DNA from 2 places in the Planococcus sp. TJ-302 genome. Region 2 is predicted to be linked to the other one. Evidence: predicted binding sites of a transcription regulator. Region 2 holds the regulator's gene; the other holds the start of a gene.
The links. The regulator LexA, encoded in region 2, represses DNA repair genes until DNA is damaged. The targets are predictions, from matches to a motif close to CGAACATATGTTCG.
Positions count from the first base shown of each region.

Region 1: the regulator LexA is predicted to act here: its motif matches at 5,596-5,609, upstream of uvrB (excinuclease ABC subunit UvrB).

Region 1 covers NZ_JBZDOI010000004.1:126,699-134,229, forward strand. Annotated here, with positions in the region: gene AC4EHB_RS15325 (DUF4097 family beta strand repeat-containing protein) at 1-554, opposite strand, end outside; gene uvrA (excinuclease ABC subunit UvrA) at 656-3,538, opposite strand; gene uvrB (excinuclease ABC subunit UvrB) at 3,545-5,527, opposite strand; gene AC4EHB_RS15340 (IDEAL domain-containing protein) at 5,753-5,992, opposite strand; gene AC4EHB_RS15345 (competence protein ComK) at 6,170-6,724, shown strand; gene AC4EHB_RS15350 (YhjD family protein) at 6,771-7,136, opposite strand.
Region 2 covers NZ_JBZDOI010000001.1:867,871-875,401, reverse strand. Annotated here, with positions in the region: gene AC4EHB_RS04575 (methionine gamma-lyase family protein) at 1-313, shown strand, start outside; gene AC4EHB_RS04570 (MerR family transcriptional regulator) at 436-819, shown strand; gene glnA (type I glutamate--ammonia ligase) at 859-2,193, shown strand; gene AC4EHB_RS04560 (hypothetical protein) at 2,408-2,608, shown strand; gene AC4EHB_RS04555 (hypothetical protein) at 2,778-2,972, shown strand; gene AC4EHB_RS04550 (class I SAM-dependent methyltransferase) at 3,039-3,779, shown strand; gene lexA (transcriptional repressor LexA) at 3,825-4,445, opposite strand; gene yneA (cell division suppressor protein YneA) at 4,611-4,928, shown strand; gene AC4EHB_RS04535 (YneB family resolvase-like protein) at 4,925-5,578, shown strand; gene AC4EHB_RS04530 (DUF896 domain-containing protein) at 5,637-5,870, shown strand; gene tkt (transketolase) at 5,997-7,531, shown strand, end outside.

The DNA of each region.
Region 1 (7,531 bases), on a different contig from region 2:
TTCTGGCCATCGCCAATAAAGACGAATTTATCAAGAAAATCCTCTTTCGCCTGCGTTTCCGATTCTGCACGGTACGCTTTCACACTGCATTCCGCGCGGATGGAATCGTCCTGTGAAGGGAAAATTTCCAATTGGCCGTTCGCAATATCAGCAATGATGTTCGTGATGTCCATGTTTTCCAAGCGGAATGTATGGTGGAATTGCAGCGCTTCGCCGAATGGCGAATCGAATTCCATCGTTTTCAATTTGCCGACTGAACTTTGCATGAATTCCATCATACGGTCGCTCAATTGGTTCAAGTCTTTTGAAACGTTTTTCGAAAAATCTTTCGTGAAATCACGAGAGAAATCTTTCGAGATTTTTTTGACCATGTCTTCTGGTCTGAAGAAGCCACGTCTGCCGCGTTTTTCCCGGTAATCATCACGGCCGTAAGAGTCATTGCGTGAAGACTGGCTTCCGCCGCCATCAATCGCTTTTAATAGCTCAACTGCTTCCCTCGCCGAAATTGTGCCATTTTCCACCATGTCCAAAATGCGTTCTTTTTCGCTTTGCATGTGTTGCGGCCTCCTCATGATCGGTTTCGTGAAAAGCGCGAGCTAAACCCAAACCGAAATTAGTATTCTTTTAATTGATACGTCCAGCACGCTAAAAAGTTTCATTTCGCTGCTTTTTTCTTGCGCGTGGCTTTTGACACCAGTGTTTCCATCCGTGCGCGATCGCGTTCAAGGATCGGTTTCAAATACTTGCCGGTATAGGAATTTTTCACTTCGGCTATTTGTTCCGGCGTTCCTGCTGCCAGAATGGTTCCGCCTTTGTCTCCACCTTCAGGACCCAAGTCGATGATATGGTCGGCCGTCTTGATGACATCCAAATTATGCTCGATCGTCAACACAGTATCGCCGTTGTCGACAAGGCGCTGAAGAACTTTCAGCAAGCGTGAAATGTCGTCCGCGTGAAGGCCGGTCGTCGGTTCATCCAGGATATAGAATGATTTTCCGTTTGAACGTTTGTGCAGCTCTGAAGCCAGCTTCACTCGTTGTGCCTCGCCGCCGGACAAGGTCGTCGCCGGTTGGCCCAGCGTGATATAGCCCAAGCCTACATCGACGATGGTCTTCAGTTTGCGGTTGATTTTCGGGACGTTCTCAAAGAATGCGTACGCGTCTTCCACGGTCATTGCCAAAACATCCGCAATGTTCGTGTCTTTGTATTTCACTTCCAGCGTTTCCCGGTTGTACCGTTTGCCATGGCAGACTTCGCATGGCACGTAGACATCCGGCAGGAAATGCATTTCTATTTTAATGATACCATCTCCCCGGCACGCTTCACAGCGTCCGCCCTTGACATTGAAGCTGAAACGGCCTTTTTTATAGCCACGCACTTTCGCTTCGTTCGTCATTGCGAAAACGTCACGGATATCATCGAACACACCGGTGTAAGTCGCCGGATTCGATCTAGGGGTCCGTCCGATCGGTGACTGGTCAATGTCGATGACTTTTTCGAGCTCGTCGATGCCCTCCACCGATACATGATGCCCAGGCTTCGCTTTTGCCCGGTTCAATTTATGGGCCAATGATTTATACAGAATTTCGTTGATCAACGTACTTTTACCCGAACCTGAAACGCCCGTCACCGCAGTAAACAGCCCAAGCGGTATGTCGATATCGACATTCTTCAAATTGTTCTGGCTCGCTCCGCGGATTGAAATCTTGCGCCCATCAGGGATGCGGCGCTCAGATGGCAACGGGATGAATTTCTTGCCGCTCAAGTACTGGCCAGTCAATGACTTCCGGTTCTTCATGACTTTTTGCGGCGTACCCGCTGCAATGATTTCGCCGCCGTGGACGCCTGCGCCCGGTCCGACATCGATCAAATAATCCGCTGCAAGCATCGTATCTTCATCGTGTTCGACAACAATCAGCGTATTTCCGATATCGCGCATATTTTTCAAAGTACTGATGAGTCGGTCATTGTCACGCTGGTGCAGGCCGATTGAAGGCTCATCCAAAATGTAAAGTACGCCGGTGAGCCGTGAGCCGATTTGCGTTGCTAGGCGAATCCGCTGCGCTTCACCGCCGGACAATGTGCCGGAAGCGCGGTTCAACGTCAAATAATCCAAGCCGACATTGATCAAAAAGCCGACCCGTTCGCGAATTTCCCGCAAAATAAGCTTGGCGATCGCCATATCTTTTTCGGATAGTTTCAGATTCTTAAAGAACTCGTCCGCTTCAATGATGGAGAATTCGGATACGGTTCCGATATGCAAGCCATTCACTTTTACGGATAACGATTCGGGTTTCAAGCGGTAGCCTTCGCAAGTCGGGCATGGCTGTTGCCCCATGAATTTCTCCATTTGTTCCCGGATATAATCCGACGATGTTTCACGGTAGCGGCGGTCAACGTTCGACAGCACGCCTTCAAAATTGATGTGGTTATCGCGGATTTGCCCGTAATCGTTCTCGTAGCGGAAACGGATTTTGTCTGAGCCAGAACCCCGCATCAAAATATTGATGTGTTCTTCCGGCAGATCGCTTACTGCAATATCCATGTCGATTTTATAATGTTTGCAAACTGCCTGCAGGAGCTGCGGATAATATTGGGAGCTTGTCGGCTGCCAAGGAACGATGGCCCCTTGCTTTAAAGACAAGTTCCAGTCCGGTATCACGAGTTCAGGGTCCACTTCCAGTTTATGGCCTAAACCGTCGCATTCCGGACATGCGCCAAACGGTGAGTTGAACGAAAACATGCGCGGCTCCAATTCGCCGATTGAAAATCCACAAATCGGGCAAGCATGGTGTTCACTGAACAGCAATTCTTCTTTTTCCATGACATCAACCAATACGCGTCCTTCAGCCAGCCGCAATGCGGATTCAAGTGAATCACTGAGGCGCGGAGCGATATTGTCTTTCATGACGATCCGGTCGATGACCACTTCAATATTGTGCTTTTTGTTCTTATCCAAGTTGATGTCGTCATCCAGGTCAATCAATTCGCCGTTGATGCGTACTCTGACATAACCCTGTTTTTTAATGTCTTCCAAAAGTTTCACGTGTGTTCCTTTACGCCCGGAGACGATTGGAGCAAGAATCTGCATTTTTGTGCGTTCCGGATAATCCACGATCCGGTCAACCATCTGTTCGATGGTCTGTGATGAAATTTCAATGCCGTGGTTCGGGCAGATCGGTTTCCCGACCCGCGCATACATCAAACGCATATAATCGTAGATTTCTGTCACTGTCGCGACTGTGGAACGCGGATTCTTGCTCGTTGTTTTTTGGTCTATTGAAATAGCCGGGGACAGCCCTTCAATCAAATCCACATCAGGCTTATCCATTTGCCCTAGAAATTGGCGCGCATAAGAAGACAGCGATTCAACGTACCTGCGCTGCCCTTCCGCATAAATCGTGTCGAACGCCAATGAAGATTTTCCGGAACCTGATAATCCCGTCATGACAACGAGTTGGTCGCGCGGGATAACAACATCTATATTCTTTAAATTATGTGCGCGTGCGCCTTGTATGCGTATCTCTTGGTTTTTCAAGTCTAATCATCCTTCCGCTTTCAATTCAAGCACTGTATCGCGCAATTCAGCCGCGCGTTCAAAATCAAGCGCTTTGGCCGCTTCTTTCATCTCTTTTTCGAGCAGGGAAATGAGTTTTACGCGCTCTTCTTTCTTGAGCTTTTTGCCCGAAACCGCTTTTGACACATATTCTTCGCCTTCTTCTGCAGCCTCTGTGGCGCGGATGACGTCGCGGATTTTCTTTTGTATTGTAATCGGCGTGATGCCGTGTTCTTCATTATAATCAGCCTGGATTGTGCGCCGGCGCGCCGTTTCATCAATCGCTTTCGTCATCGAATCCGTCATTCTATCGGCATACATGATGACATGGCCATTCGAATTACGTGCGGCGCGGCCCATCGTCTGAATCAATGAACGCTCAGAGCGCAGGAAGCCTTCTTTGTCCGCATCCAGGATCGTCACGAGCGACACTTCCGGAATATCCAGCCCTTCACGCAGCAAGTTGATGCCGACTAGAACGTCGTAGACGCCCATACGCAGTTCACGGATGATTTCGATGCGTTCAAGTGTTTTGATCTCGGAATGGAGGTAATTGACTTTGATCCCCGCTTCTTTCAGATAAGCGGTGAGGTCTTCCGACATTTTCTTGGTCAACGTCGTCACCAAGACCCGCTCGTTGCGGTCTGTACGCTGGCGGATTTCATCCATTAAATCATCGATCTGCCCTTCGATTGGGCGCACTTCGATGGTCGGATCCAGGAGCCCTGTCGGCCGGATGATCTGCTCGACCATTTCCGGCGTGTGATCAAGTTCATATTGCCCCGGCGTCGCTGACACGAACACCGCCTGATGGATATGCTCCTCGAATTCCGTGAAGGTCAACGGGCGGTTGTCCATCGCCGAAGGCAGGCGGAAACCATGGTCGACGAGCACTTTTTTGCGCGCTTGGTCGCCATTGAACATGCCGCGCACCTGCGGCAGCGTGACGTGGCTTTCATCGACCACCAACAGGAAATCTTCCGGGAAATAATCGATGAGCGTATAAGGCTGCGCGCCAGCCGGGCGCAGCGTCAGATGCCTTGAATAGTTTTCGATGCCTGAGCAGAAGCCCATTTCGCGCATCATTTCCAAATCGTAGCGCGTTCGCTGTTCCAGCCGCTGTGCTTCAAGCAGCTTGTCTTCAGCGCGCATTTCTTTCAAGCGCTCTTCCAGCTCTTCTTCAATGTTGGCGATCGCTTTGACCATTTTGTCTTCGCGGGTAACAAAGTGGGACGCTGGAAAAATCGCGACGTGTTCACGTTCGCCGATGATTTCACCGGTCAGCGCATCGACTTCGCGGATGCGGTCGATTTCGTCGCCGAAAAACTCCACGCGCAGGCAGCGTTCATCGCGCGATGCCGGGAAGATTTCTACTACATCGCCCCGTACACGGAATGTGCCGCGGATAAAGTTGATGTCATTGCGCTCGTATTGCACATCGACCAGTTTTCGCAGCAGCTGGTTACGCTCGATTTCCATCCCTTTGCGCAGTGAAACCACGAGCTCCCGGTATTCTTTCGGAGAACCCAGGCCATAAATGCAAGATACTGAAGCAATGACGATGACGTCATCGCGTTCGAACAATGAACTCGTCGCCGAGTGCCGAAGTTTATCGATTTCATCGTTGATACTGGCATCTTTCTCGATGAACGTATCGGATTGCGGCACATAAGCTTCCGGTTGGTAATAATCATAATAACTGACAAAATACTCAACTGCATTGTCCGGAAAGAATTCCTTGAATTCACTGTACAGCTGACCAGCCAAGGTCTTGTTGTGCGCCATCACGAGCGTCGGCTTTTTCACTTGCTGGATGACGTTTGACATTGTATACGTCTTCCCTGTCCCTGTCGCTCCGAGCAGCGTCTGGCATTTCTTGCCGTTGATGATTCCTTGTGTCAGTTCGGTAATTGCAGCCGGCTGATCGCCCGCAGGCTCATAGGGTGCCTGAAGATTGAATTCCTGTTTCATGGTTAATGCCCTCCGTTCGTTCATTGTCTCTATTTTATCATATGCCCTAAAAATACCCTAACAAAAAGCGAACGTATGTTTTTTCACTATTTCTTTTGGATCTACAGGTTGGCAGGGAAGAACCAATCCTGCTTCAAGGGGCGCCTGCACTGCGTAAACGTGCAAAAAAATGCATCGGACTAGGTCCGATGCATTTTTGATAACATTCTATAAAAAGCTGCTTACTCATTCTTCTTCGTGTTTTAGGGTCTTCAATTGCTCGCTATACGTGTTGAATGCTTTACGGTCGTTATTGTCCAGGGCTTCGTCGATGAGGCTCATCAGCTGCTCTTCTTGCTGAGAGCGGTGAACATGCTTCAGGAACAGATCCAAATAGATATCGTTCAGAAGTTTTTCCGCTTCGGTCGCTTTCTTTGTTTGAGCCATCGCTTTCATGAAATCAGCATAAGAATAATAGTTTTCCATTCTTCATCACCCCGAATGCTTTTCATTAGTATACAATATAAATTCTGAAAGAACAATCGTTTTTTGAAAATTCTAATGAAATAGAAAATATTTTATTTTCCGTAGTAAAGCCTTTGCTAATTTGCATTTTTTCCTTATAATGTTATATGTATAGTAAATTTGAGGGGTGTATAATTCATGAGTAAAAAGAATCATCAGCTCTTATCATATACGGTGTGCAGCAATACCTACGCACTTCTGCCGTATATTGACGGCCACAGAAACTGGACGCGGGTCATTGAAGACCGCAGCGAATTCATCGTAGAGGAATCCGTCTATAAAATCATCAGCTCTTCGTGCAGATTTTACAGGGGATCCCTCGAAAGCGCCACCCTCTATTCCCAGAAAGCGATCCGGGTCAAACATAAACCTCCTGTCATCATTGGGGAATATTACGGCAGCCCACTCATTTTCTTTCCTACCCATTCACCGAAGAACCGTGATTCGGTCTGGTTCAATTTTGATGCAGTCGAGTTGATCGACAGCGAAGACACCATTAAAGGAAGCCTTGTACACTTAAGCAACGGCATAAGCGTACCACTCGACGTGTCGCCCATCGCCCTCAGAAATCAGCATTCGTTTGCCGGTTCGCTGCGCCGCTTTTTCAGGAATTCCCAACAAATCCACAAGCAGCAGATGGTCTATTTGACGAAACGGCGGTATCCGCCCCGCGCTCAGCATCCGATGGATTGACCGCCGAAACTTCAGCCGCTGTTCATATTGAGGCTGGTGGACCTGGTCAAATCTCCCGGTGTGCCATCGCCAAATAAATTCGCAGCAGCTCCTCCACTTGATTGCGTAGGCGCAAATTCAAATAGCGCCTGTGATCTTCATAGCCCCCATGGTAAAAGACATATTCAGTAAAGGTATCATCGCCTGTCCCCTTCAGCATTTTCATATGCTGCTTGCGCATATGGATGTTCGTTTCCTTCAGCTCCCTCTGAACTTTCCGAATCGCTCCATCCACCAATTCAACATACGGCCTCTTCAACTTAAAAGGACCCTGTTCGAATAATGCACGGTCGCGCTCCAGAATGATCAGCACCATCGGCAAATACATCGCTTTTTCAAAATAGACGATTTCCTCTTGTGAGATTAACGGCATTCTTAGCACCTCCTCAAAAAGGGAACGTTTGTTCTTATTTTTAATTTTAGCGCCATTTCCTAAAATTGCAATAGCCTCCGTCAAATAATCCTTTCTGGAGTTTTATTTAATAAGTTGAATTAAAGAAGTAACTCATTTAAAACTGCTTCGGACGCTTTGGGTAAGGCTAGGATGATTGCTCCTGCGCAAGCTCGTCGCAAAGGAGTTGCCAAAACTTACTGGCACCTCCTTGGCTCTCGCAAAAAGCCAGGCAAAGAACGCCTGTCTTTCTGCTAAAAACCTTCTGCTTCTGCATCGCTGCGCTAGCTTCGAAGCAAAGGAAATGGACCAAATTCCATTTGGCCATCTCCTTGCCTAGCCCTTGGCCGCACCTTCGCTGGTAAGCTCTTTGAAAA
Region 2 (7,531 bases):
GAAAAGGACGGACTTGATCCAGTCTGTGTCATTCAACACCGCTGAGCAAATGGTGGCATTCTGCCAAACGATTCAAGCGAGTTCGCCGGTCAATGCGCAATTCAAACCCGAACCTGCCTATATGCCAGGCTACGAAGACGATGTCATCATGGCAGCCGGCACTTTTGTGCAAGGGTCGAGCATTGAATTGACCGCTGATGGTCCCATCAGACCGCCATATACCGCCTTTGTACAAGGTGGGCTTACTTACGAGCATGTGAAAATTGCTGTATTGAACTCTATTGAAACCTTAAAAAAATCAAATCTGATCTAACATAAATTTCCGCACAAAAACTGTGCGGAAATTTTTACGTTAGAAAACCTAACATTCGTTTGACAAGTTATCTGACATCCTTTACACTAAAGGAGCAGTAATTATTGAAATGGGTGAAAAACATGACACACCGGGTTCGCAGGACGATGCCGCTTCTTCCTATCAGTATAGTAATGCAGCTGACGGAATTGACAGCGCGCCAAATCCGTTACTACGAAGAGCACGAGTTGATCAGCCCAGCGCGATCGGAAGGGAATAAGCGGATGTTTTCATTAAACGACGTGGACACTCTTTTGGAAATCAAAGATTTTCTTGATCAAGGCATCAATATTGCGGGCATCAAAAAGATTTATGCCCTGCGGTCACAACCGACAATTGAAAAGACAGCTCCACAAACAATCACGGATGCCGAGCTTCGGCGAATTTTGAGGGATGAAATGCTGAACTCGAAATCGTTCGACAGAGGCGGCATTAGGCAAGGGGATTTATCCCGTTTCTTCAAATGAACCGGGTTACATAAAAAATCATAGGAGAGTGAAGCGAATATGGGCAAGTATACTAAAGAAGACATTAAACGTTTAATGCAAGAACAAGAAGTGAACTTTATCCGTCTGCAATTCACAGACATCTTAGGTATCATTAAGAATGTTGAAATCCCTACATCCCAATTGGATAAGGCTTTAGACAACAAAATGATGTTCGACGGTTCTTCTATTGATGGATTTGTGCGAATCGAAGAATCAGACATGTACCTGTTCCCTGATCTTGACACATGGGTCGTTTTCCCATGGATCACAGGCAAAGGAAAAGTTGCACGTTTAATCTGCGACATCTACCGTGCAGACGGAACTCCATTTGATGGCGATCCACGCAATAACTTGAAGCGCGTACTGAAAGAAATGGAAGAGCTTGGCTTTACACATTTCAATCTTGGGCCTGAGCCGGAATTCTTCTTGTTCAAATTGGACGAGCGCGGCGAACCATCATTGGAACTGAACGACAATGGCGGTTATTTTGACTTGGCGCCGATGGACCTTGGCGAAAACTGCCGACGCGACATCGTGCTCGAGTTAGAGGAAATGGGCTTTGAAATCGAAGCATCCCACCACGAAGTAGCACCAGGCCAGCACGAAATCGACTTTAAATACGCAGATGCTGTCAAAGCATGCGACGATATCCAGACATTCAAATTAGTAGTTAAAACTATTGCTCGGAAACACGGTTTGCATGCAACATTCATGCCAAAACCATTATTCGGCGTCAACGGATCAGGGATGCACATGAACGTTTCCCTATTCAATGGCAACGAGAATGCTTTCTTGGATGAAGACGGCGAAATGAAGTTAAGTGAAACAGCATACCAATTCCTTGCAGGTATCCTTGAGCACGCACAAGGGTTCACAGCGGTTACAAACCCGACTGTCAATTCTTACAAACGCCTAGTGCCTGGCTATGAAGCTCCGTGCTACATTGCTTGGTCTGGACAAAATCGCAGCCCGTTGATCCGTATCCCGGCTTCACGTGGATTGTCAACACGCGTAGAAGTGCGTTCTGTTGATCCGGCTGCAAACCCATACTTGGCAATGGCTGTTTTATTGGCTGCTGGCCTTGACGGCATCAAGAAGAAAATGACGCCGCCAAAAGCTGTAGACCGCAATATCTACGCGATGAACAGAAAAGAGCGCGAAGCTGTGGGCATCCAAGACCTTCCGCCAACATTGTACGCAGCACTTCAAGAGCTGCAAAGCAATGAAGTGATGACGAAAGCACTTGGTTCTCACATTCTTAACAACTTTGTGGAAGCGAAAGAAATCGAGTGGGACATGTTCCGCATTGCGGTTCACCCATGGGAGCGCGAGCAATACTTGAAAATGTATTAAGCAAATATAACACACCAGCGCACTTGCACTGGTGTGTTTTTTTTTGCAAACTTTCCAAGCTTCTTATCCACTTGGGTCAGTAAATAAAAGTTTTTTGATTTTGGAAGTTTAGTTTTTCCAGGACTGTGGTATCATTAAGAAGAATTCATAGTACGATTAATAGCCCATACTGAATTTTCTTAGAAAGTAAGAAGATTTTGTGGGGGTGATTAGTTTGACGAAAATTCAAGGGGTTAAAGACCTGCGGAAGTATTTAGATTCTGTAGGATGCCCGAGGACTGAAGAACAAATTAATGAGAGCATCGCAAAAAGGCAGATTCCACATAGCCAGTCCTATGCCAATACAATCTTTTTTGACGTGAGGCATATCGATTGGTGGATATCGCAACAGCAAAAAGTCGAAAGCAAAAATTGAATACGATCTTCAGAATACCGGTACCCCGAATTCGGCTCATTATGAGTCCGTATTCGGGGTTTTCCCTATTTACCAGAGCGTTTACTCCAAAAAGAATGGACAACTCGCCCCGCAAATGGTGTATGATAGACAGAAGCAAAAACCATTCTGCTTTAGAGGAGGCCGATGCATGAAAACTTTCCAAGTTGAATTCTATTTTGACCAAGGCAATACGATTGTCCTGACAGTATATGCTGAAAACAAAGAATCAGCATTGCGCAATATTCCGACTCACGGCACGTTTGAAATCACGGACCAGGACAACGACCGCCTATACCGTATTACTATCACACAAGTAAAATACATTATGGTCTATGAATTATGAGGCCTGAAGCATCGCGTTTTAACGGATGCTTTTTTTATGCCTAAAATTAGAAGAGGAGCTGGCTAGGTGGAATTTAAAGGATCGAGTGTTTACGACGATAAGGATTTTTTAGCGGTTTTTTTGAAACGGAGAGAGCGCAAGGAAAGCCCGAATAACGCGATAGAGAAACCGATTATCTGTGACCTAATGGGTGAAGTCGAAGGGAAAGCAATCTTGGACCTCGGTTGTGGAGACGGTAAATTTGGCAATGAACTGCTCGGCTCTGGAGCAGCATCCTATACGGGAATAGAAGGCTCAAGGGAGATGGCATTGCTGGCAAGTAGAGCAACGGCACAGCTGGGTGGCAAGATACATATAGCGGACCTTGAATCGTTTCAAGCAGAGGGTTCAGAATACGATTTGATTGTCTCGCGGTTTGTCATCCATTACTTGACGGATATCAGACACTTGTTCAAGGAAATCAATCAAGCATTGGTGCCGGACGGTAAATTCATTTTCACTGTACAGCACCCATTGACCACTTCGTCGTTTGCGAGTAAAGCGCAAGGCGAGCGCAGAGGTGATTGGGTGGTCGATGATTATTTCAGGGAAGGAGAGCGCAGTGAGCCCTGGATAAGCAAGACAGTCGTCAAGTATCACCGAACGACAGAAACCTACTTTACAGCGCTAATAGAAGCCGGATTTGCTGTAACTGCCCTCAGGGAAGGAAAGCCGGTCCCTACAAATTTCGAATCCGCAGCTGAGTTTGAACGGCGGGAGCGCATTCCGTTGATGTTGATTTTGTCTGCCCAAAAGGTAGGAAACTAAAAAAGGCGCCGAGAGAAATTCTCTCGGCGTCTTTATGTGTCATGATTAATGTAGTTGGCGGTAAACTCCGACCACTTTTCCAAGGATGGAGACCTGGTCTACGATGATTGGATCCATCGATGAATTTTCAGGCTGCAGGCGGAAATAATTGTCTTCTTTGAAAAATCGTTTGACTGTCGCTTCGTCATCAGCGGTCATAGCTACCACGATGTCGCCATTGTTAGCGGTTTGCTGCTGTTTCACTACGACATAGTCACCATTCAGGATGCCAGCTTCGATCATACTTTCTCCCATGATTTCCAGCATGAAAATATGGTCGTCCTCAGTTCCGTATGACTGGGGAAGCGGGAAATACTCTTCCACATTCTCGATCGCCGTGATCGGAACGCCAGCCGTTACTTTACCGACAAGCGGTACATGAAGGACCGGGCTTTTTTCAACCAGTGAATCATCAGTGCTGATAATTTCAATTGCTCTCGGTTTTGTCGGGTCGCGGCGGATCAAGCCTTTGCTTTCAAGGCGGGCAAGATGGCCATGGACAGTCGAGCTTGATGCCAAGCCGACTGCCTCTCCAATTTCACGGACGGAAGGCGGGTAGCCTTTGGCCCGGACTTCGTCTTTTATGAATGACAAAATATCTTCTTGGCGTTTCGATACTTTTTTCAACAGTTTCACCTCTTTTTAATAGTTCAGCATGTTTTCTACCAATAGTATACCAACTTGGGATATGAAATGCAAACATAGGTTCGAATTTATTTGTTGACAAAAACACTTGTTCGCATTAAAGTAAGAACATACATTCCGAACACACATTCTTAGGAGGCGGTTCTTATGACATTCATCCAAAAAAATTCTTACCTGACAGTACTCTTTCTTCTGATTCTATCTTTTTCATTCTATTCGGTTTTCACCCATAACGCGCAGGAAGATCAAATGAGCCTAGTGCAAGTCGAACAAGGCGATACTTTGTGGACACTTGCGGAATCATTCAGCGGCAATACCCCCCATCAGGAGTGGATTGAAGAAATCATGAAGGAGAATGGCTTAAGCACTCCGAAGATCATTGCTGGACAATCAATCAAAATCCCCAGCGAACAACTAAAATTCGCCCCAGACGAAACCACCAAACTGGCGGGTGATGCAGAATGAAGAAGTCTGCGTTAATTTATTGCCGCGTCAGCACCACGAAAGACACCCAGGAAAGTTCACTTGAACGGCAGGAAGAAGAATTATTGAAATTCGCATTTGCGCAAGGATACATTGTTTCAGACATCTTTAAAGATCAGCACAGCGGCTACGAAATGGACCGGGAAGGGCTCTTGGAGATGCTCAACGTCGTTAAAACCGATAAAGTTTCAGCGGTTTTCATTCAGGATGAAACCCGTCTTGGCCGTGGCCATGCTCGGATCGCGCTGCTTCACGTCATGAAAAAATATGGCGTGGAGGTTTTTACATTGACCGATCAAGGTCCCATTGCATTAAATGATATGGACGACATGGTCTTGGAGATTTTAGCGGTTGTTGAAGAATATCAGCGCAAAATACATAATGCCAAAATCAAACGTGGCATGAAGCGCGCTGTTGAAAATGGCTACAAGCCTGAACGCAATCTAAAAGGCAGGGGCAACCCCGATGGACGGGAGCGCTTAGACTTGCCGATCGATCAGATTGTCAGCCTGAAACAGAACGGGCTGACGTTCCATGAAATTGCGGTAACGCTGCAAGGCTTCGGTTATCAGGCAAGCAAAGCAACCGTCCACAGACGCTACAGAGAATACCTCGAGATGAAAGAGGGCTAATAGATTGCAGAAATCCCGCTTCTTTTGTACGATATGATAGAAGAAAGGCGGGATTCTAATGTTATCTCCAGATAAAATAAAACGCATTAACGAATTATCTCGAAAATCCAAGACTGTGGGCTTGTCCATTGAAGAGGCAAAAGAACAATCTGCATTGCGCCAGGAGTATTTGGCAACTTTCCGCCAAACGATGCGCGGCACAATTGAAAACGTAAAAGTGATTGATCCGGAAGGTAACGATGTAACGCCGGAGAAGGTCAAAAATATCCGAGAGAATAAGTATTTAAATTAATACTTGTTCTTTTTTTTGTTGCGTCCAGACTTCAGCGCTTGGCTCTTGGCGCATTTCTAGTTGTATTCTTTCCTATTGTTGACTACACTAGAATAGGATTAAAATTGTTAGTGAGAGGATGTTTTTATGTCAAACCATGCAGATCAGCTTGCAGTAACTACTATACGTACACTTTCCATCGATGCGATTGAGAAAGCGAACTCAGGTCATCCGGGATTGCCAATGGGAGCAGCTCCTATGGCTTATACATTATGGACAAAACACATGAACCACAACCCTAAAAACCCGAACTGGTTCAACCGTGACCGTTTCGTGCTTTCGGCGGGACATGGTTCGATGCTTTTATACAGCTTATTGCATTTAAGCGGCTACGGACTTGAATTGGACGAGATCAAAAACTTCCGCCAATGGGATTCGAAAACACCGGGACATCCGGAATATCATCACACAGTTGGCGTAGAAGCGACAACGGGACCACTTGGCCAAGGAATCGGCATGGCAGTCGGCATGGCTATGGCAGAACGCCATTTGTCAGCTACATACAATAAAGACAACATGGATGTCGTCGACCACCATACCTTCTCTCTATGCGGAGACGGAGATTTGATGGAAGGCGTAGCAGGCGAAGCGATTTCACTTGCTGGGCACTTGAAATTAAACAAATTGGTCGTTTTATACGATAGCAACGATATCTCACTTGACGGCGACCTTGGTATGAGTTTCTCTGAAAACATCCAAAAGCGCTTTGAATCATATGGCTGGAACTATCTGCGCGTAGATGACGGCAACAAGCTTGACGATTTGTCTGAAAAAATCGCACAAGCGAAGCAATCAGGGGACAAACCGACATTGATCGAAGTGAAAACGGTCATTGGCTATGGCGCGCCAAACAAATCCGGTAAAGCGGACGCTCACGGAGCTCCACTGGGTGAAGCTGAGATGAAACTTGTTAAAGAATATTACAAGTGGACATTTGACGAAGATTTTTATGTCCCAGAAGAAGTCTATGAAACTTTTAATAAAGCAACTGAAGAGCTAGGCGGCAACGCTGAAAAAGCATGGAATGAGCTTTTCTCTAAATACGAAGCAGCCTATCCAGAATTGGCTCAGCAGCTGCAAAAAGCGATCAAAGGCGATTTGCCTGAGAACTTTGATGCGGATTTCCCTGTGTACGAAGCTGGTAAAAAACAAGCGACTCGCGCTTCTTCAGGCGATATGATCAATGCCATCGCAAAAGCAGTGCCATCGTTCTTCGGCGGCAGCGCCGATTTGGCTGGTTCGAACAAAACGACAATCAAAGGCGGAGGCGACTTTGATGCGGAAAATCCGACTGGACGCAATATCTGGTTCGGTGTCCGTGAATTCGCAATGGGGACTGCCCTTAACGGTATGGCTCTTCACGGCGGACTCAATGTTTTCGGCGGAACGTTCTTCGTGTTCAGCGATTACGTGCGCCCGGCAATCCGCCTAGCAGCATTAATGGGATTACCGGTCACATACGTCTTTACACACGACAGTGTCGCAGTAGGGGAAGATGGCCCGACTCACGAGCCAGTAGAACATTTGGCTTCACTTCGCGCTATGCCAAACTTGAGCGTTGTGCGCCCTGCAGATGCTAACGAAACCAAAGCAGCATGGAAGCTTGCTGTCACAGCGAAAGA